DNA from 2 places in the Emergencia sp. JLR.KK010 genome. Region 2 is predicted to be linked to the other one. Evidence: predicted binding sites of a transcription regulator. Region 2 holds the regulator's gene; the other holds the start of a gene.

Region 1 (14,960 bases), 1.4 Mb from region 2:
TTAAAAGACGAACATGACAATATGAAAAGAAGGTCGGGCGAGCCGACCTTCTTGATTTTTTGGATAGGTGAATCACCAATTATTTAGCATTTCTGTAAGCCTTGTTGGATTAGTCAGAGTAGTATTTTACACAAGTGACAACTTTATAAGTACTTACATTCTTTAGGTGCTTGGTATTTTTGTAAGTATTCTTTAGTTTCTTTTCCTGCGTTTAAAGATGGAATTATCTATCAGTCCTTGAAAGAGGTCTGAAATCCGCTGCCTCAGCTGTTTCAACAGATTCGGCAACGATAACGCTCACGTTATGGTTGGAACCCATGACCCAGATGATGTCCTCCTTGGTAATTAGAGTATTGATATCAGGCATGATAATCGGGTAGCCGCTTTGCTGTACGCCCAGCACCATGCAGTGGAACTTTTCTCGAATATTACCGTTCTTAAGGGTTTTTCCGGCATAAGATTCATTGCCGGTCACCTTGATTGCACAGACAGACAGCGCATTGTCAGCGTCAGGATAGTCTGTCTCCATAAACTTCTTTAGGGTTCTAGGAGGTTTAGAAGGCTTCATTTGTACCAGACGATAAAAGTTTTCGATGGACTTTAAATCTCCAACGACAAAGACTTTATCGCCTGCGGCAATGGTAGCCTTAGGTTCCGGTAAAATAATGTGCTTGCCATGATGGCGGATTTTAACAACATATACGTTATATACTTTCCCCCATTGCAGATCAGCCAGGTGCTTACCGAGAAAATCTGCTGACTCCGGCGCAATTAAGGAAATAATATGAAGTTCCGTATCCAGCCAGGACTGGTGCAGCCCTTTTTCTTCTTCGGCCTCAATCAATCTTTCGTTCAGATTGCGAAGAAACTGAGTTTCCAGTCTGAGGTAAGCCGTTGAGAGAAAGTTGCTTTTTCCGGCAATGAGCACTGCGATAATAATAAAGATAAATAGGTATGCAGGATTGATTTCGAACAATACGCTAATTGGAATCATGGCAATTGTTGCAGTCAATATAACGCGAACGGCTGCCAATACGATTAGTGGTAGTCTATTTGCCCTTTTTTTGAGCCATAGAGAGGTGAAAAGAGCATTGCCGGGGTTCAGCATAGGTCTTACAAAAATCGCTATGACGAAGAAAATTATAGCGCAGGTAGCGATGCTCGCTGAAAGTGGAGTGAGTGTTTCTGCTAAAAACGGATAAATGCCTTCGATACCAATCATGACAGCAACAAGCATGATGACACTATAAAGTGCTGTTCTGGAAACAAATTTTCGGATATATTCATTCCAGTCTGTATCTTTATCATCATCAGTCTGGTCGCTGGAAGTATACTGGTGCAGCTTTTGAAGAAGACTCTCTGGAAGTTTTCTCTGCAAAAGGTCAGTAACGCTACTGGAATTTTTAATTAAAAATGGTGTTAAAAACGTAGTTATCACTGCAGCAGATACGATAATCGGATAGAGGTTTTCTTCCATCACACCAAGGCTGACGCCCAGTGCCGCAATGATAAAAGAAAATTCCCCAATTGGCGCCAGACTGAAACCGCTTTTTACGGCAGTGTTTAAGGTTTGACCGGATAACAGCATGCCGACTGTGGCAAAAATCAGTTTTGCAATGACCGCAACTACAGTAATTACTGCAATGATGGGAGCATAGTTTACAATAGCATGGGGATCAACTTTCATGCCGACGGACAGAAAGAAGAAAGACACGAACATATCCTTAACGCCGCCGGTAAGATGTTCCACTCGTTCAACATGAATGGTGCCCGCAAGAAGAGAGCCTGCAAGAAAAGCGCCCAACTCTGAAGAAAATCCCAGAAAGTTGGCAATCATAACCATACCAAAGCAAAGTCCTAATGATAAAATAAGAAGCATTTCATCATTCATCACCTTGATGACTTTGTTCAGGAAGGTTGGGAGTAAATAAATGCCGAGAAGCAGCCAAACAACCAGATAGCAGACCATCAGTGCCAGACTGATCATCAACTCTTTGCCTGCAACGCTCTGGCTGACAGAGATAGTGGATAGAACCACCATCATAAAAATGCCCACGATGTCTTCAATAACCAGAGTGCCCATAACTAGTTGGGAATACTTTTGTCCTTTGATTTCCAGTTCTTCAAAGCTTTTTTGTATGACAGCGGTAGAACTGATGGAAAGCATACAGCCCAAAAAAAGACTGCTGATGACGGAAAAACCCATCAGGATACCGACTAGGTATCCTGTCAGCATGACGCCGCCCATCTTTATAATGGCAGAGATGACTGCCGTTCCGCCCAGTTTTGCAAGCTTATGCAGATTAAATTCAAGTCCAATGTGAAACATCAGAATAATAACTCCGATTTCACTCCATAGATTAATGGAATCGATGTCTTCTACATTGAAAAATAAAGGAAAGTACGGGCTAATAAGAAAGCCCGCCAGAATATAACCTAGAATCAAAGGCTGTTTGATTTTTTTAAATAAAATTGTGATAAGACCGGCAGTAAGCAGCATGACGGCTAAATCAGTAATCATGTCAGGTGTGTGCATGAATCAAACCTCCTTTTGTATAAAATTTGTATACTATTATTATATATGAAAAACTTTCGGGGAAAAAGAAATTATTGTGAAAAAGGGGCGTGAAATTATAAAATCAGTAAAAAGTTTAATCTGTAATTGCTTTGTGTGAGGATACTGCAAAGGGATATCTGCAGCATTGCTGGATCATCTATACCGGCTTCAAAGAGAGCATTTTCTCATTTCTAACTGTATAATGACTGCATCTTGTTCACTGTATTATGAAGAAAAATGCAGATGAGTGATGAATTATCATTAAAAATATGATATACTAAAAATACAATTTCGAATAAACTTTATTACCGAGAGAAGGTCTCCATGAATTACACGCTTATGAATAAAGAGCGTCCTATCCTGACGTTTTCTACTTTTAAAACTGAATATGGTACAACCAAGGCGAAGAATGTAAAAATTCTGGAGCCGGACGGACTTCCCGCTGCATATGACGGCAGCATAATTCGGTTTATTGAACGGCGTAAAGCTCCTAAGCACCGCAAATATATCCGGGGCATTTTGAAACAGCTGGGAGCAGAGGATATTGACGGCTTTATTAAAGTCAGCCGGGGTGCATCTTTGAATGATACCTTCTGGGTAAGAAATGATGAAGAACCTCTGGTATGGAAGCAGGTTTCTCTTTACCATAATGATTTTGACGAAAATATCGCACGAATTGCTTTTGAAGGCGGTTCCGGCAGTCTCAGCACAACGACACCGGAACTTTCCGTAGACGGTAACTATGCGAAATGCTGGATTCGTGAGAATGAACAGCTTTTTCTTCTGAAGCGGGGCAGCGAGACTCACGGGCAGGAGGTTTTCGCCGAGTACTATGCTTCGCAGCTGGCAGAGGCTTTCTGCGCTGATTCTGTTAAATATGATTTAGTAAGTCACCACGGACACCTTGCTAATAAGTGCGGGATTTTCACCAGCGAGGAAGTAGGATTTTCTCAGATGACATATCATGTGGAAAATCCCCAGTCGGTTTCTGTCCAAGAGGCGCTGGCGGTGATGGAAAAATGTGGCCATGGTGAGCATTTCAGGCGAATGATGGTACTGGATGCACTGATTCTCAATATTGACCGCCATTTGGGGAATTTTGGACTTTTGGTGAACAATGACACTCTAAAACCTATAGGGATGGCTCCAGTGTTTGATCATAACCGATCTATGCTGTTTCATATGGATGATGACCGTTTTATGAGACAGAATATGGATTGTCTGATAGATATTTATCCGCGCCTTATGGGGGAATTCAATATCAACGCTAACGATATGCTGACAGACGAAATTCGAAGTGACCTGAAAAATCTTTCCGGCTTTGCGTTTATTCCTCACGAGAAGTACAACTGGCCGAAGGTGAGACTGGAAAAATATCAGAAGTTTATGGACACGCAAATTGACCGCATACTGAAACGAGAGAAGCTGTTTATCAGCAGTTTTGAGTAATGTATAGCAGGTAAAAGGCACCGTAACCTAAAGTTGCGGTGCCTTTTATAATTGCGTTTTATTTTACTTTAACCTTCTTTACTGTTGTCCAGTTGCCCCAGACTTTGGTGCCGTCGGCTAAAGTCTTGTAGGAACGAACTTTTACGTAGTAGGTAGTACCCGGTTTCAGATTTTTCAGGGTAACGTAAGTTGTCTTATATCCATTATCCTTATGAGTGATGTATTTATCTTTGTAGCTTCCGCTGCGACCGTATTTTACCTGATACTTGGTAGCACCGTCAACCTTTGTGATGGTGACTTTTGCCTGACCTTTTGCCGGCGTAGTGATTTTGAAAGTCGGCTTTTTAGGTTTTACGGTAACGTATACGCTCTTCACTTCAGGATTGAATTTAACATCATTGGTAGTTTTTACTGTAATAACAGCTTTACCTGTACCTTCGATTGTAACGGTTCCGTTTGCAGATACTGTTGCAACGGTTGGGTCGCTGGTTTCGTAAGTGATAACGCCATCGCCGTTAGTAGTAGCACCCAGATTGAAATCCGCACTGGTCAGGTATTTGGTGTAATAAGTATAGTCAGTAGTCAGTTCCTGTGTCTTACCATTAATAGTAAAGTTTACATTCTTAGTACCGGAATAGTTGCCAATACCTTCGATTACTGCAGTAGCAGTACCGCTGTTTTTGTTGTTTTTGTAGGTTACTTTGTAATCGGTTCCATTTACCAGCTTAATCGTGCCGTTGTAAAGGGTAACAGCAGGCTTGTGTTCGGTTCCTGTGTACTGATAGGTGGTCTGGGACAGGGTTGCCGTGAAACCGGAAATATCCTGACCTAAAATTTTGAAGGTTTTATAAACAGAGCCGGAGTAGTTGCCGATACCGTAGATATATACAGTTGCTGTACCGATGTTGGTGTTATTTAGGTAAGTAACTGTATAGTCAGTGCCTTTTACTAAAGTGCGTCCGCCGCAAGCTACGCTGACAGAAGGTTCAATTGCTTTGCCGCCGTTGAACGGTGCACTTGCCGGTAAGGTGACTGTTGCATCTTTATCGTTAAGTGCCTTTGGTGTAATGCTGTAAGTGAACTCAGCTGCAACACCGCCGTAATTGCCGATACCTACAACCTGTACTTTTTTGTTTGCTTCAACTTTGGAGCTGGTATCATAAACCAGTTTATAGTCTACACCTTCACGGTATTTGGAAGAGGATGTAACTAATACCTCAGGTTTGATTACGCTTCCTGTATACTCATAAGAAGTCTGCAGCAGTGAGAAAGCATTAGCTGTCAGACTGTCTTTTACTGCGTAAGTTCTTGTAATCTGACCTTCGTAGTTGTTGATACCGTCAATATAGACTGTGGCAGTACCTTTCAGGTCATAGTTAGCATAAGATAGTGTATAGTCCTGTCCTTCAACCAGTGTTTTAGCACCATCTTTGATGACTGGTTTTGGAACGACATTTACTACCTGATTATCAATTGGTGCAACAGTGACATAGGAAATGGACTTTGGCAGGATGTTAAAAGTCTTGGTTAAGGTGCCTGCATAATCGCCTTTGCCTGTAACAGTTACTGTTGCATTACCGCCTACGTTGATATTATCGCTATAGGTAACTGTGTAGTTTGTGCTGCTCAAAATATTATTGTTGGAGTCTTTTACTACAACAGCCGGAGCTTTTGCAGTTCCATCATAGCGCTGGTCAGCAATCGGCTGAATTGCATAATTTGCAGTACTGAGATCTGTACCGCCATTTACTCTGATGCTTCTGGTTCCTGTATAGTTGCCTTTCCCTGTAATGGTAACCTGCTGTGCACCTTTGACTACCTTGGCATCAGCAGCTGCAGTGATTTCGTAATCGGTGCCTTTAACAAGGGGAACGCTGCCGTTCTTCAAGGTGAACTGCAGAGCAGAAATGTTAGTTCCGACAGCAACTGTCGGTGGAACAGTCAATGTAACATTATTGATGTTCTGCTGTTTAATCTCGAAAGTTAGTACGTTGTTTATGTTGGAGCCAGTCTTAATTTCGTATGGGACATCTGCACCAGTTCTCATAGTTACAGTTGCTGAGGCATTGGTTCCAACAGCAGTGTTATTGGACCATGCAACATCATAATATAATGATGAAACCGTGGTGTTGCCTGCCTTTACTACGATGGCAGGGCGAATTTCACTGCCGGTATAGGTATATGCTGCATTTGGATTTTCGAAAGCGATACTTGTGATCGCAGTCTTGCTGGCATCGTCAGCAAACGCCATACCCGGCATCATACAGAGTATCATCATGACAGACAGCATGATTGCTAATATCTTTTTCATAATCTCTCTTCCTTTCTGTGTCAGTACTTTTTTTCTTTGTATAGTACAAGCTGTTAGGCTTACTATAGATAAATACATTATATCATGGCTTGTACAAAAAAGATATAAGTTATTGGTAAGATTAAGAAACTTTAAGAAACATTACCGGTTTGTTTCAGGTGTTTAAAAAAAGCGAAGGTCGGAAAATCCGACCTTCGCTTAAAGGATAGCTGTATTTGAGTTATTATCCCAATTATTTAGCGACTCTGTAAGCCTTGTTGGACCAGTCAGAGTAGTATTTCACGCCATCAACAACTTTGTAAGCTCTTACTTTGTAGTAGTATCTGGTTCCCTTTTTCAGGGACTTGGTATTCTTGTAAGATTTCTTAGTGTTTTTGTCAGTGGTGTAGAATGCTTTGTTTGTGAATCCGCTGTTCTTCTTTACGGATCTGAATACTTCATATCCGTCAGCAGCAGCAACATCGCCTTTTACAGTCCATTTTACAGTGATGGAACCTTTTTTAGCGGTAGAGGATGCTGTAATCTTCAGGGATTCTACAGCTTTGATTTCATTTGCCTTCAGCTGTGCTTCAGCATAGAATAATTTGTCAGCATTTACAATCTGAGCTTTTGCATCATATGGTTCAGAAGCATCGGTGTATTCTTCAACAAATGCATCATAAGCAGCTCTTGCAGCTTCAATATCGGTTCTTGCAGCGTTTGCGGAAAGTGCCGCAATTTTTGCTTCTACATCAGCTTTTACAGCTGCTCTTACTGCTTTCTGATAGTTTTCTACAGTTGCAGCGATTGCGTTAACTGCAGTGTCTTTGGATAAATCGCCGTACATGTCTGTACCATACAGTGCATCCAGTGCGTCTGCAACAGCTTTTACAGCTGCTTTATCAGCTGTAGTAACCTTGCTCAGTGCAGGCAGTGCAGCAATCTGATCATTGAGTGCTTTGATTTCTAAAGCCTTTACTGCATTGATTGCTGCAGTCAGTCTACTTTCATTGGAAACAGTCTGACCCATCTCTTTTGCAGTTTCGACTAATTTATTTGCTGCTTCTACAGCTGCTTTATCAGTCAGTGCGATTCTGTTAGGAATGTCGTTTACAGCTTTTTCAGCAGCAGCTTTTGCATCTTTCTTTTCTTTTACGGAAGGAAGTGCAGCCGCCATTGCTTTTGCGTCAGCTAACAGTGCCTGGATTTCAGCAGTAGTTCTTGCGCCTTTTTCACCGTAGAAGTTAGCCAAATCATCAGTCGTGAACTCTCTGTAAGCGTCGCTCCACTTATTCACATCGGCGTTTACCACCTGATCCATGTGAGCCTGTACTTTTTCAAGTTCTTTTGCATATCCTGCTAAGGCTTTAATTGCTGATTTTACTGCAGCAGCGTCTTTTACGTCAGAGATATCAACATCTTCGTTTTCAAGCACCTCTTTTACCTGCTTTTCGTTTGTGCAAGCATTGATTTTAGCAAGCTTTAACGCATATCTTGCTTTAATTTCTTCAGTCTCTTTATCATAGTAAGTTTTTTCTGCAAGTTTTGCGTCTCTTTCTGCCTCTACAGCAGCAACTGCTTTTGCCTTAATCCAAGCGATATCTTCGGTCTTGTTTTCAGCGCCAACGATTAAGTCGGTATCTTTTACGGTTTCGCCGGTGCGACCATAAAGCTTTGCTTTTGCAGCAGCAAGATTTTCGTCAATTTTAGCAGCGATGTACTTTAAGGAACCATCTTTTTCTACCTGCAGTTTGTAAGCTGCGGCAGCCTGCTCTAAAGCATTGTATTTTGCTACCAAATCACGGTTTGCAGTACCAGCTGTTAATGCAGTAACTGTAATCGGGGCAGTAGTAGCCAGGTCAATTTTGAACAGTTCTACTTCCAGATATGCGTCTTTTTCAGCAACTTTTGCATCGAAGTCTGCTTTTGTGTCAGTTCCTGCATTGTAAGCGTTTAATGCGTCTTTGTAGAATTCAGATGCATTTGCCTGCGCCTGTGCCTTTGCAGCTAATTTAGCAGCTTCTAAAGAAGCGTTATCGTTCTTTAAATCATCCTTTGTCTTAAATTCTGAAGCAGCCAGTTTGTAAGTAAGGATGATTTCTACACCATCAAGACCTGTGTAGGAGTCAGCTTTCACAATTTTGTTAGTAGAAATCAAATCCTGCAATGCAACGATTTTTTCTTTTACTTTATCTGCAGTTAAATCTTCTACATCTAAAGTAATTTTCTTAGCGGAAGATACCAGTTCATCTTTTGCTGCTTTTGCTGCTTTTGCATAAGATACTGGGAATGCAGCAGTTGGATCCATGATATCATCTGTATACAGAGTTAAATCAATTTTATCCAGCTCTGCTAAAACTCTTGCCTGTTCGATTGGAAATACAAGTTTCAGAGTGTCCAGCAGATAAGCAGTCTGTCCGTTGGAAGTTACTAAAGCTGTAAATTCAGCAGTAGTATCAGCGTCTCCGACTTTCATGTCTTTGTATTCCTTGCTGTTTGCTTCAAGAACTGCTGTGTCGGCAAGGTCAGCTTTGATTGTAGCAATGTCTTTTGCATCAAGTGCTGTTTTCCCTGCTTCATCAGCAGCGCCATAAGCAACCTTTAACTGATAAGATGTAATCTCTAATACTTTTGCATAGTCACCATAAACCTGATTTGCGATTGTTTCGTAAACGGATTTAGGAATGGTAACTGTTCCTTTTGCTAAGTTTTCAGTGTATTCGTTTGCCAGTTTCTTTACTGTGTCGCTCTTTGCATTTTCCAGATCGTTCGCTAACTGTCTGGTTGCTTCTGTCAATTTCTGTTCGTAAGAAAGTCCAGTAGGTGTTGAACCTTCAACAGCATCAGCTGCAAAAACAGAGCCAACAGCACTGAAGCTATAAGTGAAGACAACTGACAATGCAAGAAGCACTGTTAAAAATTTCTTCATTTTAAGAATTCCTCCCTCTTTTTTGTTCTTTTTTTAAGATTATAGTTATACGCCTTTTTGCGCAAAACTCATAAATGAAATGATAGTTCACAATGAGTATAACTCAAACACCCCAATCTTGGCAAGCATTTTTTCTACTTTTTGGAAAAAATATTCCCAAAAAAGGCTTTTGGGTTAAGGATAAAGCCTTTCGAATCAACGCACGACCGTGATTGTTTGTACTTGATTTACACAACACTATTTACGATTATTTCATTTGTCCACATTATAACACATCTCGTTTCGATTTCCAATAGTAAATTGTGGAATGCCAGCAATTTTTCTACTATATCATGTGCTCACTTACGCAGCTAAAATCGACAAAAACCGCTGATTTTAGCCATTTTCTCTATTTCATACTTCTATAATTTCCCTCAACATTACCAATAAATTTCTCTTTTTTTCTTGGTACTAAATTAAAAAGTGGGTTCAATCAGCTTGATTTTCCAATCTTTTTAGCGAAAATTTCTCCATTTTAGGCTCGCCTTTTCTCTCTCTGCTGTACTCCCTTTCCTCTTCTATCAGACCGTCCTTCATTCTCTCCAAAGTATGAGGCATCTAATCGTCCATAATAGGTCAAATCGACCTATTATCCATTTTTTATTCCGCCCTATGTTATATCTATATATCTACCACGGATTAATCAACACAAAAAACGAAGGAGGAAAATTATGAACATGAACGATTTAAAGTTAGCTATGGGTGAACGTATACGTCTCGCTCGTGAAAGCAAGCACTTGTCCCGTGCGCAGCTCGCAGAGCTTGTTCACCTATCGACAAAATTTATTTCTGATATTGAAAACGGCGCAAAAGGAATGTCTCTTAAAAACTTTATACTGATAACGCAAGCTTTAGATACCCCAGCTGACTATCTGCTTTTCGGAAGTATGCAGTCGCCTCCCTCTGAACTGTGCAGCGAACCGAATCCCGACCAGAAATAAGCGTCAGCTTTTATGACCCGTTTAAAGAACTTACATTTGCTGCATCCCGCTTTCTTGCCAAAAGAGAAGACATCCCACAACACGCAAGATGTCTTCTCTTTCTTACAACATTATATATCCGGCTTCAGCAGATTACATCATGCCGCCCATGCCGCCTCCTGGCATACCTGCAGGCATAGCCGGAGCATCCTCTTTGATATCTACGATACCTGCTTCTGTAGTCAGAAGCATTGCGGAAGCAGAAGCTGCATTCTGCAGTGCAGAACGAGTCACTTTTACAGGGTCTACGATACCTGCTTCAATCATATCTACATACTCTTCAGTAGCTGCATTAAATCCGTATCCAACCTTCTGCTTCTTAACCTCAGCAACAACTACGCTGCCTTCAAAGCCTGCGTTTTCGGCAATCTGTCTAACTGGCTCTTCCAGCGCTCTTTCGATAATCTTTGCACCGGTTCTTTCGTCGCCTTCCAATGTATCTACATACTTGGATACTGCGTCGATTGCACTGCAAAGCGCTACACCGCCGCCTGCAACAATACCTTCTTCTACTGCTGCCTTGGTTGCGTTCAGTGCGTCCTCGATTCTCAGCTTTCTTTCCTTCAGTTCAGTTTCTGTAGCTGCACCAACTTTGATTACAGCAACACCGCCGGACAGCTTAGCCAATCTTTCCTGGAGTTTTTCTTTATCAAATTCAGATTCAGTTTCCTCAATCTGCTTCTTAATGGAGTTGATTCTTGCTGTAATGTCAGCTTTTTCACCTGCACCATTTACGATAACAGTGGAATCCTTGTCAACTTTAACAGTTGCAGCCTGACCCAGCATATCTAAAGTAGCTTCCTTTAGGTCATAGCCAACTTCTTCGCTGATTACTACGCCTCCTGTCAGTACAGCGATATCTTCCATCATAGCCTTTCTTCTATCACCAAAGCCAGGTGCCTTAACAGCAACGCAGTCGATGGTTCCTCTCAGCTTGTTGAGTACCAGTGTAGTCAGTGCTTCACCTTCTACGTCTTCTGCAACGATTAAGAGCTTTCTTCCCATCTTAACAACCTGTTCCAAAAGCGGAAGCAATTCCTGAATATTGCTGATTTTCTTATCTGTTAACAGAATCAGTGGATTTTCCATCACTGCTTCCATCTTTTCTGTGTCGCTTACCATATATGCGGACAGGTAACCTCTGTCGAACTGCATACCTTCTACTACATCTAAAGTGGTGCCCAGTGACTTTGCTTCTTCAACAGTGATAACGCCGTCATTTCCGACTTTTTCCATTGCTTCTGCAATCAGTGCGCCGATGTTTTCGTCTGCAGCAGAAACAGAAGCAACCTGTGCGATACTTTCCTTGGTTTCTACTTTCTTAGAAATTGTAGCAATTTTTTCTACAGCAGTTTCTACTGCACCCTGAATACCTCTCTTCAGAACCATAGGGTTTGCGCCTGCTGCTACATTCTTAAATCCTTCTTTAATAATGATCTGTGCCAGCAGTGTTGCAGTAGTAGTTCCGTCACCTGCAACGTCATTGGTCTTGGTTGCAACTTCTTTAACAAGCTGTGCACCCATATTTTCTACTGCATCTTCCAGTTCAATTTCTCTTGCGATAGTCACACCGTCGTTGGTGATTAGCGGAGAACCGAAAGATTTATTAATCAGGACATTTCTACCCTTAGGTCCCAGTGTAATCTTTACAGTATCTGCCAATTTATCCACGCCAGCCTGCAGTTTTCTTCTGGCGTCTTCTCCATAATATAAATCTTTTGCCATTTTACTTTACCTCCCAAACAAAAATTATTCTACTGTTGCCAGAATGTCTGCCTGGCTCATGATAGTATATTCCTCACCGTCATATTTAATTTCAGTGCCAGCATACTTGGAGAATACAACCTTATCTCCTGCCTTTACTTCCATCGGTTCGTCCTTGGTTCCAGGACCTACAGCTACGACTTCTGCCATCTGCGGTTTTTCCTTTGCTGCGCTGGCAAGAATGATGCCGCCCTGTGTTTTCTCTTCGGCTTCTAACTTCTTAATCACAACTCTGCTGCCCAGCGGCTTGATTCCAAAACTCATTTTCTCTACCTCCTGATATATATTTATCTAATTTTTATTCGATCCGTTATTAGCACTCAATCAAAACGAGTGCTAATCACTTTCTTTATTGTAGGTCTTTCTGCCCTCAATGTCAATATATTTTCCAAATTTTTTTATGTGTTTTTGGTGAAATTTTCCTTTACTCTCTCCGATTCTATTTTGGTCCGATATTTCCAAAATATGCACAAAAGCTCTTCCATATACTATATCCTATAAAAGGTGCCTCTCACGTAAATATAAGGAAGCGTTCTTTCTTCTCGAAAGAACGCTTCTCTGGAACAATTATGAGAGCTTTATCTCACTTCTGCCTTACGAAAGGCTTCTATAAAATTCGCAATGTAATCTGCTACTTTCGTGAGCATTTCCACGCCCCATTGCTGCGTAGCTTCTTTTGGATCATCTGGACCAATCCAGCCATTAGACGTGTACTTTATAACATCTCGAGGCACAGGAATGCCAATGCCGCCAAATTCTATTCTGTCAAATCCCATGGTTGGAAAATCTGCGCCCAAATCATCAATCAGTTCCTGCCCACGCATATGGTCAAAATACACCAGATTCGGATTTATTGCCAGCATTGCCGCGGTTTCCTCTCCACCACCGTGGCCGCCTGCCCACGCAGCATTGAGCTGGCCTGCCATAATCCACCAGTTCAACTGCACACCAAGCGCCCCTTTGCGGCTTAATTCAATGCACACGCGATTTAAAGTCGGGATATTGCCGCCATGACCGTTGAGGAACAAAATTTTCTTTGCTCCATGCGCTAGCAATCCATCGGTAATACGTGTCAGCAGCTGATACATACAGTCTTCGCCCAAGGACACAGTGCCCGAGAAACTAGTCATATCCTCACATACACCATAAGGGATTCCCGGTGCAGCAGCTATTTCAACCCGTTCCTCTATCATAGACAGTAATTTTTCCGGAATCATAGTGTCAACTCCCAGTACATTGTGGCTGCCATGGCTTTCCAAACATCCAATCGTCAAAATCACCATGTCATTTTTCTGAAAGTAAGACTCCGTTTGCCAATATGTCATTTCCGCAAGTCTCATTATTCTGTTACCTCAACATTACGCAGGCGATGGTATCCATTAGGATCCGGCGCAAAGCCGCTTACTTTCTTTGAAGCGCCCACATTGACACTCTCATAGTACAGCGGTGCATACGGTGACAAGTCTCCCAGCAATTCTTCCAGCTGATCATAATACTCTTGTCTTTTTTCCGGTTCAGCAGTTTCTCTTGCTGCAATGACCAACTTATCTACATCTTTATTTTTCAGGAAAGCATCGTTTCCAGGATAACCTGTCTGTGTAGAGTGCAGCAGTGAATAATAAGTATAGTCAGCATCACCTGTTACGCATACCCAACCTGCAAATGAAAGTTCATGTGAGCCAGTGCCCAGCTCGTCAAGCCATGTACCAAATTCCTTTGTTTGAATGCTTACTTCAATACCAATCTCCTTCAGCTGGCTCTGAATAACCTGACATATTTCATTTTTTACAGAATCATCTGTTACTGACAGAGTACAGGAGAATCCATCGGGATAGCCTGCATCAGCCATCAGTTCTTTCGCCTTCTCGATATTATGTTCATACTTCTGAATCTTTGCAGAGAAACCAAAGGTACTTGGCGGAATAACAGAATCTGCAGGCTCTCCCGCACCATACAGCATGGTTTCTACGATAGCTTCCTTGTCAATGGCATATCTGATTGCCTGTCTGACTCTCTCGTCAGCAAACTTCTCGTTGGTTTCGTTAATAGTCAGATAGGAAACACTCTGAGAAGGACCTTTGAACATCTGCAGGTTCTCATCTTCTTCTACACGCTTAGAATCATTAGCGGAAACGTTGTAAGCCAGATCAGCCTCACCAGTTTCAATCGCAATAACTCTCTGAGAAGCTTCCGGCACTACTTTCATAACCAGGTTCTGTGTCTTCGGTGCTCCCTGGAAGTAGTCAGGATTTGCCTCCAGTTTAGCGTACTCGCCCTGTTTCCATTCTACGAACTTGTACGCGCCGGTGCCAATCGGGTTCAGCGCAAATGCATCCTCATCTGCCTCTACTGCATGCTGCGGCACGATAGCGGTAAAAGGTACAGTCAGTGCAGATAGCAACGGAGAATACGGTTCCTTCGTCTTCACGATTACAGTATAGTCATCCTTTTTCTCAACTTCACTGATTGCGTCTACAACATAGGAAACATAGTTGGATTCTCTGGCTCTATTCAGAGAAAATACTACATCGTCTGCCGTCATAGCCTCACCATCGTGAAACTTCACATCCTGGCGCAGCTTGAATTCATAAGTTCTCTCATCCAGCTGTTCAAAGCTCTCTGCAAGCAGAGGCGCCGGTTCGTTGTTCTCGTCCATAGTTAACAGTGTGTCAAAAATCTGACTTGTTACAGTAACTGCCGGTGTTTCTTTGCCTACATGTGGATCCAGAGATGTGACGTCTGCAGCTTGTACCCAGGTCAAGGTGTCTTTCGCTGCACCGCCGGACTCTTCGCCGCCACCGCCGCAGGCTGCTGCTGTCAGCGCAAGACATAGCACCAGCACTAAGGTTAATACTTTTTTCATTTTAAACTTCCTCCTTCAGATTATTTATTTCGTGAACGCGTACACAGGCAGTAAAATGACCGGGTTCGCTTTCCACCAAAGGGATGTCC
Region 2 (14,960 bases):
GGTCGCCGCACAGCTTGTCCAGTCGTTTGAATTCTTCAAAGAATGTATAATTTGAATTTCTCATAACAAATCCTAACAGAAACGTTACAGCTTTTCGATATGTTTTTTAATCGCTTCAAAGCTGGTGTCGCTGATGCAGTGTTCCATGCGGCAGGCGTCTTCGTAAGCAAGGGATTCCTCTACACCCAGAAGTATCAGTGCTTTTGCCAGCACATTGTGCTTCTCATAGGTCTTTTCAGCGATAAATAGTCCCTGTTTTGTCAACTCAATCTGTCCATCACTGTCCACTGTCACAAATCCGTTCTCGCGAAACTTTTTCATGGCGACGCTGACGGTAGGTTTGGAAAAACCCATTTCATTGACGATGTCAATAGCGCGCACGGAGCCGTTGCGTTTCTTTAAAATATATATCGTTTCAAAATAATCCTCTGCGGATTGCTGAATTTTCATGATTAATCCTCGTTTCATTTTTTTCTATTCTATCATAAAAAAAAAGTGTTGACAAGGAGGTTAGGGTGTGCTAACCTATAAAAGTAATGAGGTTAGCGAATGCTAACCAGAAAGGATGCTGAGACGATGAGTGTTGTAATTATTGGTGGACATGAGCGAATGGAACACAGATATCAGAAGATTTGTGAAGAATATGGCTGCACTGCAAAGGTTTATACGAAAGAAAAGGGCGCCATGAAAAAGAAAATTGGCTCGCCGGATTTATTGATTTGTTTTACCACTACAGTATCACATAAAATGGTACATACCGCCGCCCAAGAGGCAAAGAGAGGCGGCTTTCCAATTGCACATTGTCACAGTAGCAGCGGGTCGGCTTTAGCAGAAGTACTGAGAAAGCAGGGACTCGTATCTTTTAAACTTTAGGTTAGCAAAAACTAACTTTATGCGAAAAGAATTATTAAAGGAGGATTTATGATGCCTTTATCTATGGCAAAGCCGGGAGAAACCGTGACGATAAAAAAAATAGGAGGCAAACCCGAAGTACGCCAGCACATGGCAGAACTGGGATTTGTGGTTGACGAGAAAGTAACTGTCGTCAGTGAAGCCGGCGGCAGCCTGATTCTGCAGGTTAAAGACAGCAGAATTGCTTTGGGCAGAGATATGGCCGGAAAAATTATGTTTTAAATTTGGAGGTAACAATGCGAACTTTAAAAGATGTCAACGTAAAAGAGACTGTAACCGTAGAGAAAATCAATGGAACAGGTGCAATTAAAAGAAGAATTATGGATATGGGATTAACCAGAGGCACAGTTGTTTATGTGCGAAAAGTTGCACCGCTGGGAGATCCTATTGAGCTTACTGTTAGAGGTTATGAACTTAGTATCAGAAAAGCAGATGCAGAAATGATAGATGTAAAATAGGGGAGGAAGAAAGAATGCAGTATAAAATAGCCCTTGCCGGAAACCCTAACAGCGGCAAGACAACTTTGTTTAACGCCTTGACAGGAAGTTCCCAGTATGTGGGCAACTGGCCTGGCGTAACCGTGGAAAAAAAGGACGGAAAATTAAAAGGTCACAGCGATGTAGTGATTCAGGATTTACCTGGTATTTACTCACTGTCGCCGTATACTTTGGAAGAGGTTGTATCCAGAAAATATCTGGTCAGCGAAAAACCGGACGCTATTTTGAATATTATCGATGGAACCAACATCGAAAGAAACCTTTATCTGACCACACAGCTCATTGAACTTGGCATTCCTGTGCTGGTATGCGTCAATATGATGGACCTTGTCAGAAAGAATGGAGACAAGGTAGACCTTGGTAAACTCAGCAAGGAACTTGGCTGTCAGGTGGTTCCAATCAGCGCACTGAAGGGAGAGGGATGTATTGAGGCTGCTGAAAAAGCACTGAAAATTGCAGAATCTCATAAGACTGTGGATATGCCCCATGTTTTCACTGGCAGTGTGGAACATGCGCTGGCTCACATAGAGGAGTCTATTTCCCTAATGGTAGAACCGGGATTTTTGCGCTGGTATGCTATCAAAATCTTTGAAAGAGATGAAGATGTGCTGGAAAATCTCCGTATAGATGCAGGTCTTTTAGAGCATTTGGAAGAACATATCACAGACTGTGAAGCTGAACTTGACGACGAAGCGGAAAGCATTATCACCAACCAGCGATACAGCTACATCAGCAAGGTCGTAGATAGCGCAGTAGTCAAAAAAGAAAGAAGAGAAAACCTGACAATTTCTGATAAAATTGACAGGATTGTTACCAATCGAATTCTAGCACTTCCAATTTTTATCGTGGTTATGTGGCTGGTATACTATATCGCCATGTCTACAGTCGGTGCTATGGCAACAGATTGGACCAACGATGTGCTCTTTGGAGATATTGTACCGCCTGCAGTTTCCGGATTCTTAGAAGGAATCGGCTGTGCAGACTGGCTGGTCGGCTTAATTGTAGATGGCGTTGTTGCTGGTGTAGGTGCAGTGCTCGGTTTCGTACCGCAAATGTTGGTGCTCTTTATCTTGCTGGCATTTCTGGAAAGCTGCGGCTACATGGCAAGAATTGCTTTCATCATGGATAGAATCTTCCGCAGGTTCGGACTTTCCGGAAAATCCTTTATTCCGATGCTGGTGGGCGTTGGCTGTGGTGTGCCAGGCGTTATGGCTTCAAGAACCATTGAAAGCGACCGCGACAGAAAAATGACTGTTATGACGACAACCTTTATTCCGTGCGGCGCAAAGATGCCAATCGTGGCGCTCATTGCAGGTGCGCTCTTTGACGGAGATGCATGGGTGGCAACAAGTGCGTACTTTGTAGGTGTTGCAGCTATCGTAATTTCAGGAATCATCCTGAAGAAGACAAAGATGTTTGCGGGAGAACCTGCACCGTTTGTGATGGAACTTCCGGCATATCATATGCCGACCATCGGTACACTTCTTCGGAGAATGTGGGAAAGAGGCTGGTCTTTTATCAAAAGAGCTGGTACAATTATCTTATTATCCACAATCGTAATTTGGTTCCTGTCCAACTTCAGTGTAGAGGGTGGATTCCATATGATTTCCGATGTACTGGAACAGGATACGACCCTTCTTGCAAATCTGGGGACACTTCTTGCATGGATTTTCGTTCCACTGGGATTCGGAAGCTGGAAAGCGACCGTTGCGGCTATTACCGGTCTTGTAGCGAAGGAAAACGTAGTTGGTACATTCGGCGTACTTTATGGATTTGCAGAAGTTGCTGAAGATGGTGCAGAATACTGGAGTGCATTGTCCGCAGACTTTACCGCCGCAGCAGCTTACGCATTCTTAGTATTCAATCTGCTCTGCGCTCCATGCTTTGCGGCAATGGGTGCAATTAAGAGAGAAATGAACAACACCAAGTGGTTCTGGTTTGCAATCGGTTATCAGACAATCCTTGCTTATCTGGTATCTATGTGTGTATATCAGTTCTGGACAGCTTTCGCTGGCGGCGGATTCGGAATCGGAACAGTCGCAGCAATTGTAGCGGCAGCGTTCATCATTTATATGTTGGTTCGTCCGGCTTCTCAGAGCACTGAAAGTATTAAAAAAGTTGCGTATAAGAATAATAAAGCGGCATAAAAAAATATAGGAGGGGTGATAGCATGAATGCAGCGACGATTGGTGTACTGCTCATTGTAGTAATACTGGCAGGGCTTGCGCTTTGGTCGATTATCAAGAGCAAGAAAAATGGCGGCGGCTGTGCGGGCTGCGATGGCTGCGGCGGTGGCTGCAGTCACTGCAATGTTGAAAAGGGAAATTGAAGAGAGTATGAAAGAAAAGGACGGTGCGCCAAAATGACGTACCGTCCCTTTGATATTGTACTAGATAATCTCTGCGATTTCTTCAAAACTCTTTTTCTTTAGTATAGGAAGTTTGTAGTTAGGATCAGGTTTACCCACGACAAGAACCATAACCAGAGTTTCCTCTTCCGGACGCCCGAGAAGGGTGCGAAGGAAGGTTGGCGGTGCCGGTGTATAGGTCAGACTGGCAAGACCGGCGTTTCGCAGTGCATTGATCAGAAAACCGATGGAAATACCGATGGATTCGTTGACATAATAATTCTGATCTTTGGTACCGTCTTCCAATGTTTTATACCATTCCTTGAAGATAACGATGAGACAAGGTGCTTGTGTAAGGAAAGGCTTTTCCCAGTTGACGTCCAGCTTGTCAAGGTCAGCTTGCCATTCGGCAGTAATTTTGCTTTCGTAAAATTTCTTTTCGACTTTTTCGGCTTCTTCTCGAATTTTTGCTTTCATAGCCGGATTGGTTACGATACTAAAATGCCAAGGCTGCTTGTCTGCACCGTTAGGGGCAGTTCCCGCAGTTAAAACACAGTTTTTGATCACTTCCATGTCAATGGGATCTGGCAGGAATTCTCTGTATGTACGGCGCTTGCGGGATTCTTCCAAAAGTTTTTTCGATTTCTCTTTCATGAAAAAATACCTCTTGTAAAATAACTAAGAAAAGAATAGCACAGTTTTTTTGACAATGCAAGGTATAATTGTTATACTTGAACAAAAAATATTCATATATATTGTGGTTTATAAACATGAAACGCTATTTCTCTGTACAGTGGAACAGTGCATGCATTCACCAAAAATACACAAAAACATCATAAAAAAATGTGAAAATCCTGTTGACATTAGGGCAGAATAGGACTATATTATATATAGTGATTAGCACTCGAAAGAAGTGAGTGCTAATAAGGAGAAGCGTTATGGAATTAACAGATAGAAAATTGAAGATTTTACAGGCCATTATCAGTGACTATGTCAGATCAGCAGAGCCTGTGGGTTCCAGAACCCTCTCGAAGAGATTTGATCTGGGCATCAGTCCGGCCACAATCAGAAATGAAATGAGTGACCTAGAGGAGATGGGATATCTGACCCATCCGCATACTTCGGCTGGAAGAGTTCCTTCTGATAAGGCGTACAGATTATATGTGAATAAGCTGATGGAGAAACGTGAGCTGAGCCCGATTGAGAAAAATCTCATTGCAGAAAAACTCAGGGCAGATGTCAGCGAATTTGATGAGACCATCAAGCACGCTGCCAGAATCCTTTCAGAGATTACCAATCTGACTTCTTTTGCGATGACGCCGACCAAAAATGAGGATACTCTGAAGTTCATCAACCTATTGCCGGTGGATGAGACCACAGTGGTTTTGATGATCGTGTCAGAGAGTGGAAAGATTTCCAACACAGCCCTAAGAATGCGGGTACCATATACCGAAGAAGGACTGCAGATTCTGGCAAAGAATATGACCTATAATTTTAACGGCAAGAAGATTACAGATGTTCTGAAAGAACACATTATCGCAAGTTTTGAGTCTGACATAGAGGCGATGAGCAAGCTGGCTGAGAATATCATGCCAAACTTTATGAAGACATTGGAAGATATGCTCAATGTGAATCTCTATATGGATGGACTTACTAATATATTCGACATTCCGGAATATAACGATCTGGAAAGGGCAAAGAGCTTTCTTTCGCTTCTGGATAAGAAAGAAGACTTTGCGAAGAAGTTAATGGAGAGAGAAGATGGTATCATCGTTACCATTGGAGATGAAAATGCTGATGATTTGATGAATGATTGTTCCATGATTACGGCAACCTATCATGTAGACGGCAAGATGGTCGGCAAGATCGGCGTTATTGGTCCGACTCGTATGAAGTATGGAGAAATTACTTCTATCATCGAGTATCTGACTGACAATCTCAGCAGCACATTTCAACTAGAAGGCGGTGAAGACGAAGAGTGAGTGAGGAGACTAAGGTGAACCAGGAAGAATTAAAAGAAGAATTGAACCAAGAAGAAGCATCAGAAATGGAAGAAAATGAAATGCCAGCGGATGATAACGCTGAGGAATCCTGCGAAGAGCAGACAGAAACCAAAGAAGAGACATCTGAGGAAGGCGAAGCGCTGAATACCAAATATCTTAGATTGATGGCAGACTTTCAGAACTATAAGAGACGGGCAGAAAAAGAGAAAGGCGATATTTATGCCTATGCCAATGAGAAAATTATTGTAGAACTTTTGACCGTCATGGATAATTTTGAAAGAGCGCTGCAGCACGAATCCGCAGACGAAAGCTTTGCAGAAGGCATGAAAATGATTTTCAAACAGCTGACTGACGTATTAGAAAAAGCCGGTCTGGAAGAGATCAAGGCACAGGGCGAGGATTTCGATCCGAACTTCCACAATGCTGTCATGACTGAAGACAATGCAGAGTATGAAAGCGGCAAAGTGACAGAAGTGCTTCAAAAGGGATATTTGCTTAATAAGAAGGTTATTAGACCTTCGATGGTTAAAGTCAATAATTAACTTGTCAAATTGTCCCACAGCGTTGTTGCTCTTGATGTTTCGCTTCTCACGTACCAGGAGTACGCTCCGAGGCTCAACATCTTCGGCGCCTAGCTGTGAAACAATTTTACGGCGTTAATTAAAAGGAACGGCTTTAACGAAACTAATGTAAAAAAAGAAAATTTATTATAATCCAAAAGGAGGAATTTTAAATGGCTAAAGTAATCGGTATAGATTTAGGAACAACAAACAGTTGCGTATCCGTGCTGGAAGGTGGCGATCCTGTCGTAATCGCAAATGCAGAGGGTAACAGAACTACACCATCTGTAGTGGGTTTTGCAAAGAATGGTGAAAGACTGGTAGGTGAAACTGCAAAGAGACAGGCAGTAACCAACCCGGACAGAACCATTGCGTCCATCAAGAGACACATGGGTGAAGACTACACTGTAGAAATCGACGGCAAGAAATATACGCCGCAGGATATTTCTGCAATGATCCTTTCCAAGCTGAAGGCGGATGCAGAGGCTTATTTAGGTGAAAAAGTAACAGAGGCAGTTATCACTGTTCCTGCTTACTTCTCCGATGCCCAGAAGCAGGCAACTAAGGATGCAGGTAAAATTGCAGGTCTGGAAGTAAAGAGAATCATCAACGAGCCGACTGCTGCATCTTTGGCATATGGTCTTGACAAGGAAGAAGGATCTCACAAGATTCTGGTATATGACCTGGGCGGTGGTACTTTCGACGTATCCATTCTGGAACTGGGCGACGGCGTATTTGAAGTACTGGCAACCAACGGTGATACCCACCTGGGCGGTGACGACTTTGACAATGCAGTGATGAACTTCCTGGCTGACAGCTTTGCGAAGGAAAACGGTGTAGATCTTCGTGCAGACAAGATGGCACTGCAGAGACTGAAAGAGGCAGCTGAAAAAGCGAAGAAAGAATTATCCAGTGCACAGACCACTAACATCAATCTGCCGTTTATTACAGTAACCGCAGACGGTCCGCTGCACATGAATATGGATCTGACCAGAGCGAAATTTGACCAGCTGACTGCTGATTTAGTAAAGAAATCAATCGAGCCAATGAAGAAAGCTATGGCAGACGCAGGTGTTACCAATGCTGACCTGGCAAAGGTTATCTTAGTCGGCGGTTCCACCAGAATTCCGGCAGTACAGGAAGCTGTTAAGAATGTAACCGGAAAAGATCCGTTTAAGGGTATCAATCCTGACGAATGTGTATCTATCGGTGCTGCTATTCAGGCTGGCGTATTAACCGGCGAAGTTAACGATGTACTGCTTCTGGATGTTACACCGCTGTCTCTGTCCATTGAAACACTAGGCGGCGTAGCTACTAAGCTGATTGAAAGAAATACAACGATTCCAACTAAGAAGAGTCAGATTTTTTCCACAGCTGCTGACAATCAGACTGCTGTAGATATTCACGTAATGCAGGGCGAGCGCGAAATGGCTTCCGGCAATATTACACTAGGTCGTTTCCAGTTGACCGGCATTGCACCGGCTCCTCGCGGCATTCCGCAGATTGAGGTTACTTTCGACATCGACGCAAACGGTATTGTAAACGTTAGCGCAAAAGACTTGGGTACCGGTAAAATGCAGAACATTACTATCACTTCTTCCACCAATCTGTCTGAAGATGAAATCAACCAGAAGGTAAAAGAAGCAGAACAGTACGCAGAAGAGGACAAGAAGAGAAAAGCTGAAATCGAAGAAAGAAACAAGGCTGAAAATCTGGTATACGAAACAGAAAAGGCGCTGGGTGAATTAGAAGGCAAGATTTCTGATGATGAAAAGAAATCTGTAGAAGACGCAAAGGAAGACCTGAAGAAAGCATTAGAAGCAAACAATTCGGATGATATTAAGGCAAAGACTGAAGCTTTAACTGAAAAGTTCCATGCAATTTCCACCAAGCTTTACGAGCAGGCTGCGCAGGCACAGCAGGCGGCAGGCGGAGCAGGTTTTGATCCGAATATGGCTGGCGGATTTAATCCGAATGCAGGCGCAGATAGCGCAGCAGGTCCTGCAGGGGATAATGTTGTGGATGCAGATTACGAGGTTGTGGACGACGACAAATAAAATGCTTGCTAAAATCGCTTGTGGCGTTGTTGAAGCCCTAGCCCGATTTGCATGAGCAAATCGATGGTTGGCAAACCTGTGCACTACGAAAATTTTTCGACGTGAAAACAACTAGCTGCTAAATGAAATTTATGAATTTGCTCACGGCGGAGGGACTCCGTCGCGGGCAAATTTCTGCGTTATTGTAAATTAAGTAATGGAAGGTGAAAGTAATGGCAGAAAAACGAGATTATTATGAGGTCCTGGGGCTACAAAAGGGTGCCAGTGACGATGAAATAAAGAAGGCCTTCCGAAAGATGGCGATGAAGTATCATCCTGACAGAAATCCGGGTGATAAGGAGGCCGAAGAAAAATTCAAAGAAGTCAATGAGGCGTATGGTGTATTATCGGATGCTGATAAGAAGAGTAAATATGATCGCTTCGGTCATGCCGGTGTGGATCCAAATGCCGGTTTTGGCGGAGGTGGTTTTGGCGGCTTCGGCGGAAGTGGTGGCTTTGATGATATCTTTGATATTTTCGGCAATATGTTCGGTGGCGGAGGCGGCTTTGGCGGCGGCAGTGCCAGAAGGAACGGACCGAAAAAAGGTCGGGATCTGCAAAAGGCGATTACGATTGAATTTGAAGAAGCTGCTTTCGGAACAAAGAAAGAGATTAGTATTAATAAATATGTAAAGTGCAGCACCTGCGGCGGCGAAGGAAATGCGCCCGGAACCGAGAAGAAAACTTGTGCAAACTGCGGCGGAACAGGTCAGGTTCATACCGTGCAGAGAACGCCGTTTGGGCAGTTTCAGAGCACAGGTCCGTGTCCTGAGTGCGGCGGTAAAGGTACTGTGATTGAGACACCGTGTCCTGACTGCAGCGGTAGCGGTAGAGTTCGCAAGACCATTAAAATCAACGTGGATATTCCTGCCGGCGTGGACAACGACAGCGTAATTCCAATCAGAGGGCAGGGTGAACCGGGAGAAAACGGCGGACCAAACGGAGACCTCTACGTTGTAATTACTGTAAAACCGCACAAGGTTTTCAGACGTGAACGTGACAATTTATACTTAGATATTCCAATCACATTTAATCAGGCGGCGCTAGGCGATGAAATCACCGTGCCAACTCTGGACGGCAAGGTTTCCTACAAAGTGCCTGCCGGAACACAGCCCAACACAGTATTCCGGTTAAAAGGCAAAGGGATGAAGAATGTACGCAGCGGCCGCATGGGTGACCTCTATGTGAAAGCAGTGCTGGAAGTTCCAACCAAGCTGAACACAAAGCAGAAAAAGGTCATTGAGGATATGGGAAAAGCAGTAGACCATAAGTGCTATCAGAAAAAATCCAGCTTTGCGGAGAAGATGAAGGAACTGTTTAAATAGCAATTTTCGAGAGAAAAATAAGCGTGTATATGCTAAAAGCATATGCACGTTTTTTTGTAGATAAGAAAGTTAAGCTGGCATATTTCTTGCTTTTTTATTGATCAGAAACAAATGGAGGTACAGATATGTTTGATTTTCATTTTAGTATACCGACGGAAATCTATTTCGGAAAGGGATGTGAAGAGCGGGCTGGCGCTCTCATGAGCCAATATGCCAGCCGGGTACTGATGGTGTATGGAAGCGAGCGGATTTTTCAGATGGGGCTGGGTGAAAAACTGGTCTCATGGCTGGAAGAAGCGGGCTGCACTGTATTTCGATTAGGCGGAGTGAAGCCTAATGCGAGCACAGACTATATTCGCAGCGCGATAGAGCTGGTTCGCAGGAAACAGATTGACGGCATTTTGGCCATTGGCGGCGGCAGCGTCATGGATTCAGCGAAAGCCATTTCCGCAGGCGCTTATTTTGAGGGAGACATCGTGGAATTGTATTCGGATCCACAGGCTGAGCCGAGTCGATTCTTGCCTGTGGGTGCAGTGGTGACGATGCCGGCTACAGCCAGTGAATCCAATGAAATGTCGGTAATCAGTGACAGTATATCGGGAAAGAAAATTGCCCGGGCATTTGCCCAGTCAAAGCCTAAGTTCGCGTTACTTAATCCGGCGCTGACCCTTAGCATTAGCTGCTTTCAGACTGCCAGCGGAGGTTTCGACATCTTTGCGCACGCCTTTGAGCGGTATTTTGACTTAAACAGAAAGAGTAGTCTCTTGGATCGTATGACACTTGCGCTCATAAAAGAAGTGGTGGAAACTTTGCCTAAAGTGCTCAAAAATCCGGAAGACGAAGGGCTGCGCGCAGAACTCATGCTGGCGGCGACAGCAGCGCATAATGACATGCTCGGCCCGGGCGGTGATTTTGCCTGCCATGAAATGAGTCACCAGATCACAGAGACCTTCGGCGTGGCGCATGGCGCTGCTCTGGCCATACTAATTCCGGCTTGGTGCGAATCTGTCAATCATCGCGCGCCACAACGCTTTTGTGAATTTTTCCGGGAAATCTTTGGCGCTGAGGGAACCTGCGAACAAGAGATTATCCAAAATGGAATTGCTGCCTTAGAGCGTTTTATTGCGGAGATTGGCCTTTCTCAAAGACTGGAAATAGAGGAAAGAGATTTTGCTAAGTTGGCTGAACAGACGCTGAATGGAAGACTGTTTATCGGATGGGGCCTGGCAGGGCTTTCTGCCGCAGATATAGAAAAAATTTATAGAAAATGCCTGGTATGTGTTGCATAAGCGCAACAGGTTTGCGAGTACACGCAACAAGATTTGTTATTTTCATAACAATTCCTTGCAAAAATCACATTTTTTCTTTGGCACAGTTTTTGCTCTAGTTAGAAATGTAATTATAAATTATGTCGGAATTTTTAAGGAGGAGAAAAATGAGTAAAGCGAAATCACTGGTTGCTCTTGCAAAAGGCGATGATATTCAGGCAAATGTAACAAAGGTATTTGACCTGATGGGCGGTGTTACCAATGTCATTCGCAAAGGGACTACTGTGGTTCTAAAACCAAACGCAGGACATGCGGAACCACCAGAAACTTCTGTATGTACCAATCCGGAGGTAGTAAGGGCGGTTATTCGCGAGGTAAAAAAGGCAGAACCGAAGAGAATTATCGTAGCGGAAGCTGCTGCAATTGGATGTGATACGATGGAATGCTTTAAGGTCAGCGGCATTCAGGCTGTTGCTGAAGAGGAAGGCGTTGAACTGATGGATATCAAACGCGACAAGGATTTGGTAAAGGTCGCAGTTCGCGGATTCCGCTCTAATATCGATTCCGTAAAGCTGCCTAGATTCCTGCTGGAAGCGGATCATCTAATCAACCTGCCGATTCTGAAGGCACATGCTTCCATGGTATTCTCCGGCGCGCTGAAGAATATCAAGGGAGTGGTACAGGACAAAGTACATATGGATATGCACAAGCAGAACTTGACGATGGCGATGATGGACGTGTGGTCCGTATGCCGCGCTGATATCAATATTATGGATGCGCACCGTGCAGCGTCTGGGTACAGCCCGCATATGCCGGTTCCAATTGAATCTCATATGATTTTGGGCTCTAAAGATCCGGTTGCCATCGACCGTGTTGCTTGTGAAGTGACCGGTATCGATACGACAGCCGTAGATTATTTCAAAGTAGCAGAAGAAACCGGTTTAGGAAACTATGCCATGGATCAGATTGAAGTCGTGGGCAATACCATCGAAGAGTCCTTCATGAAGATGTGGATTCCGTATATCGGAGATATGAGCACCAGATGGCCGGAATACGATGTAAGATGCAAAGGCGGATGCTCCAGCTGTCAGGCGCTGCTTGCCATTAATATGGAAGAACTCAAGGCGGTAAACGCTTACGATGAGAATGCCGGAATGACTGTTGTAATCGGCGGACTCAACGAAATTCCGGAAGACATTCCAGATGAAAAGATTGTACTTCATGGAAACTGCACCAAGAAATATCTGAAACAGCATCCTGGCGCATATCATATCCTGGGATGTCCTCCGAATGAACCGGCTCTGTATTTGACCATTCAGAGGCATGAAACAATTGATGGAACAGGTGATCAGGAGGATGAAATCATTCGTCCGTGCATGGCAAGAGATGCACAGGTATGGCACGATTACGTTTTCGCTAAATTTGAAGAATACAAAAAAGAAAATCCGGAGGCAAAATAATGGACGGTTATATCAGAGTAAAAGCTGGGAAGGAATTTTGGGATATTCTGAATCTCATTTTTACCGATGAATTCATGCAGAAACATACCAACTTTGAGAACTTTGAGTACTTCCGTTATTCCAGCGCGGTAATGTGCAGTTGGAGCGGGGAATATATGATTTATCCGGAAATTGTCTTCAATAATTTTGTGGTCGAAAGCACTGTTTTCAAGACTTGGGACGAGATGGTCATGAAAGCGGCGGACGAAAAATTTGAGAAGAAAATAAGCTAAAACTAAAATGATAAAGAGGAGATATAGATATGGCTGACAACAAACAAAAGCTCCAGTCTGAAAACACCAAATCTAACTTTGGTAAAGGCTGGCTGATCATATTTTATTCAATGATTATGTTTTTCTTTCTGATTGGCTTCTCTATCGATGGGCAGAATATCGTAATCGATCAGTGGATCAATGCGAACGGCGGCGGAGCTGATCCAACCGAATTAAAACCGCAACTGCTGAAATTGGCCATGTATGCCGGATTCATCGGCGTAGTTGCTTACTTTGTCATCGGTAGAATCCTGGTCAAGGTTGGAGGAAGAGCGCTCTCTGCAGCATGTCTTGCTTTAGCAGGCGCTTCCTACATCTACTACGGACATTCAACGACAACTACAGGATATTTCATCGGTTTAACGCTGGTTACAGTATTTATCAACGGCGCTGCTTACATCGGAGGCGGCAACCTGGTTACGCAGTGGTTCCCGAAGAAAAAGGGTCTGGCAAACGGATACACCACCATGGGTCACAATCTGGGCTCTGCATTTTATGTACCACTGATTAGCGGATTGATCGGTGCATTCGGCATTGCGAAAGGGATGATGATGCCTGGTATCGCTGCGATTATTATCGCTGTAATCGCTTACTTCATCATAAGAAACACACCGCAGGAAAGAGGTATGTATCCCGATAATGTATCAAAGGAAACATATGAATCCGAATATGCGCAGGAGACAGAAAACGGCGAACCAAGATGGACCGTCGCGAAGCTGTTAAAGACCAAAGAGATGTGGTTCGTTGCCATCATCATCGGCATCAACCAGCTGGTTACCACCGGCGTAATGAGCCAGATGGTTCCAAGAAACATCGAACTGGGTTTTGCGCCTGAAAAGGCTGTATGGTTAATGACAGTCTGCGCCGTTGTCGGCGTCTGCGGATCTTACGGATTCGGCTGGCTTGACCAGAAGCTGGGTGTTAAGAAGGCGGTCATCATGTTCCTGGTATGGTATTGTGCAGCTCTGGCTGTAAACTACGTCCTGAACAGTATGTTAGGCGGATATATCTGCGTGGCAATGGTAGGCGTAGCCATCGGCGCTGCCGCCAACTTCATGACTTCACTTCCTGCATCTGTATTCGGAAGACAGAGTTTTGACGTTGTATACTCCATCTACTTCCCGGTGATGCAGATCGTATTGATGATGAACTACTACATCAACGCGAAGGCTCTGGAATTGACCGGATCCCTGAGAGGCGCTTACCTGGTATTCATCGGTCTTTTAGTTGTCAATGTTGTACTGATCAACTGCTTCGATACGAAGAAGTACAACCTGGACTACAAGAGAGAAGAAGAGCTGGGTGCGTAAACAGTTTTAGAAAATCTGGACAGGCTGCTTCCGTAGTGAAGCGGCCTGCCCGTATATATAAACGGAAAGGTGGAATTTCACATGAGAAACGTAGTGATTACAGCGGGCTGCAGAACGCCGATTGGAGCGCTTGGCGGCCAGTTTAAAACTTTGACATCCTTAGATCTTTCTATTCCGGTCATGCAGAACCTCATCGAGCGCGCAGGCATTGATCCGGTTATCATCGAGGACGTAATTTGGGGATGCAACTATCAAAGAACCTATAAAGAAAACAATCTAGCCAGAGTAGCTGCAGTCAAAGCGGGGCTGCCGGTGACCGTTCCCGGTATCACCATTCACAGAAACTGCACCTCCTCCATGTCTTCCATTCAGTTCGGCTATTATCAGATTAAAGCTGGTGAAGCGGACTGCATCATGGCAGGAGGCGCGGACAGCATGAGTACGGCGCCGCATATGGTATTCAACGCTCGCTACGGGCAGAAATACGGCCATATGGAGCTTCGGGATTCTATGTGGGATTCTCTGACTAATCTGGGCGTAGGCCCTGCCATGGGTATCACGGCAGAAAATGTGGCGGACGAGTACGACGTGACCAGAGAACAGATGGACGCCTATGCTCTGCGTTCTCAGCAGAGAGCCGTAGCTGCCATTGACGCCGGCAAGTTTCAGGACGAAATCATTCCGATTACTATAAAAGGTAAAAAAGGCGATACCGTCATCAATACAGACGAGTATCCGCGTCGTGATGCCAGTCTCGAAAAGCTGGCAAAGCTGAAGCCGACTTTCAAAGAGGACGGCAGGGTAACGGCAGGCAATGCCTCCGGCATGAACGACGCGGCTTCCGGCGTGATTCTCATGGCGGAGGATAAGG

Evidence for each region. Region 2 encodes HrcA, which represses chaperone genes, less so after heat shock. Its sites were predicted from a motif close to TTAGCACTCNNNNNNNNNGAGTGCTAA; they were not measured.
Region 1: the regulator HrcA is predicted to act here: its motif matches at 12,322-12,348, upstream of V1225_RS05495 (co-chaperone GroES).

Annotation. Positions count from the first base shown of each region.
Region 1 covers NZ_CP143550.1:1,159,101-1,174,060, reverse strand. Annotated here, with positions in the region: gene V1225_RS05530 (ATP-binding protein) at 1-4, shown strand, start outside; gene V1225_RS05525 (cation:proton antiporter) at 224-2,536, opposite strand; gene V1225_RS05520 (hypothetical protein) at 2,882-4,006, shown strand; gene V1225_RS05515 (fibronectin type III domain-containing protein) at 4,065-6,317, opposite strand; gene V1225_RS05510 (fibronectin type III domain-containing protein) at 6,550-9,225, opposite strand; gene V1225_RS05505 (helix-turn-helix transcriptional regulator) at 9,936-10,205, shown strand; gene groL (chaperonin GroEL) at 10,338-11,969, opposite strand; gene V1225_RS05495 (co-chaperone GroES) at 11,994-12,272, opposite strand; gene V1225_RS05490 (creatininase family protein) at 12,587-13,333, opposite strand; gene V1225_RS05485 (ABC transporter substrate-binding protein) at 13,348-14,871, opposite strand; gene V1225_RS05480 (oligopeptide/dipeptide ABC transporter ATP-binding protein) at 14,873-14,960, opposite strand, start outside.
Region 2 covers NZ_CP143550.1:2,568,237-2,583,196, reverse strand. Annotated here, with positions in the region: gene V1225_RS12440 (DUF6548 family protein) at 1-64, opposite strand, end outside; gene V1225_RS12435 (metal-dependent transcriptional regulator) at 85-450, opposite strand; gene V1225_RS12430 (DUF2325 domain-containing protein) at 550-873, shown strand; gene V1225_RS12425 (FeoA family protein) at 922-1,134, shown strand; gene V1225_RS12420 (ferrous iron transport protein A) at 1,149-1,370, shown strand; gene feoB (ferrous iron transport protein B) at 1,385-3,556, shown strand; gene V1225_RS12410 (FeoB-associated Cys-rich membrane protein) at 3,580-3,738, shown strand; gene V1225_RS12405 (nitroreductase family protein) at 3,799-4,410, opposite strand; gene hrcA (heat-inducible transcriptional repressor HrcA) at 4,695-5,738, shown strand; gene grpE (nucleotide exchange factor GrpE) at 5,753-6,301, shown strand; gene dnaK (molecular chaperone DnaK) at 6,493-8,376, shown strand; gene dnaJ (molecular chaperone DnaJ) at 8,589-9,740, shown strand; gene V1225_RS12380 (iron-containing alcohol dehydrogenase) at 9,866-11,029, shown strand; gene V1225_RS12375 (DUF362 domain-containing protein) at 11,176-12,468, shown strand; gene V1225_RS12370 (hypothetical protein) at 12,468-12,740, shown strand; gene V1225_RS12365 (MFS transporter) at 12,770-14,089, shown strand; gene V1225_RS12360 (thiolase family protein) at 14,171-14,960, shown strand, end outside.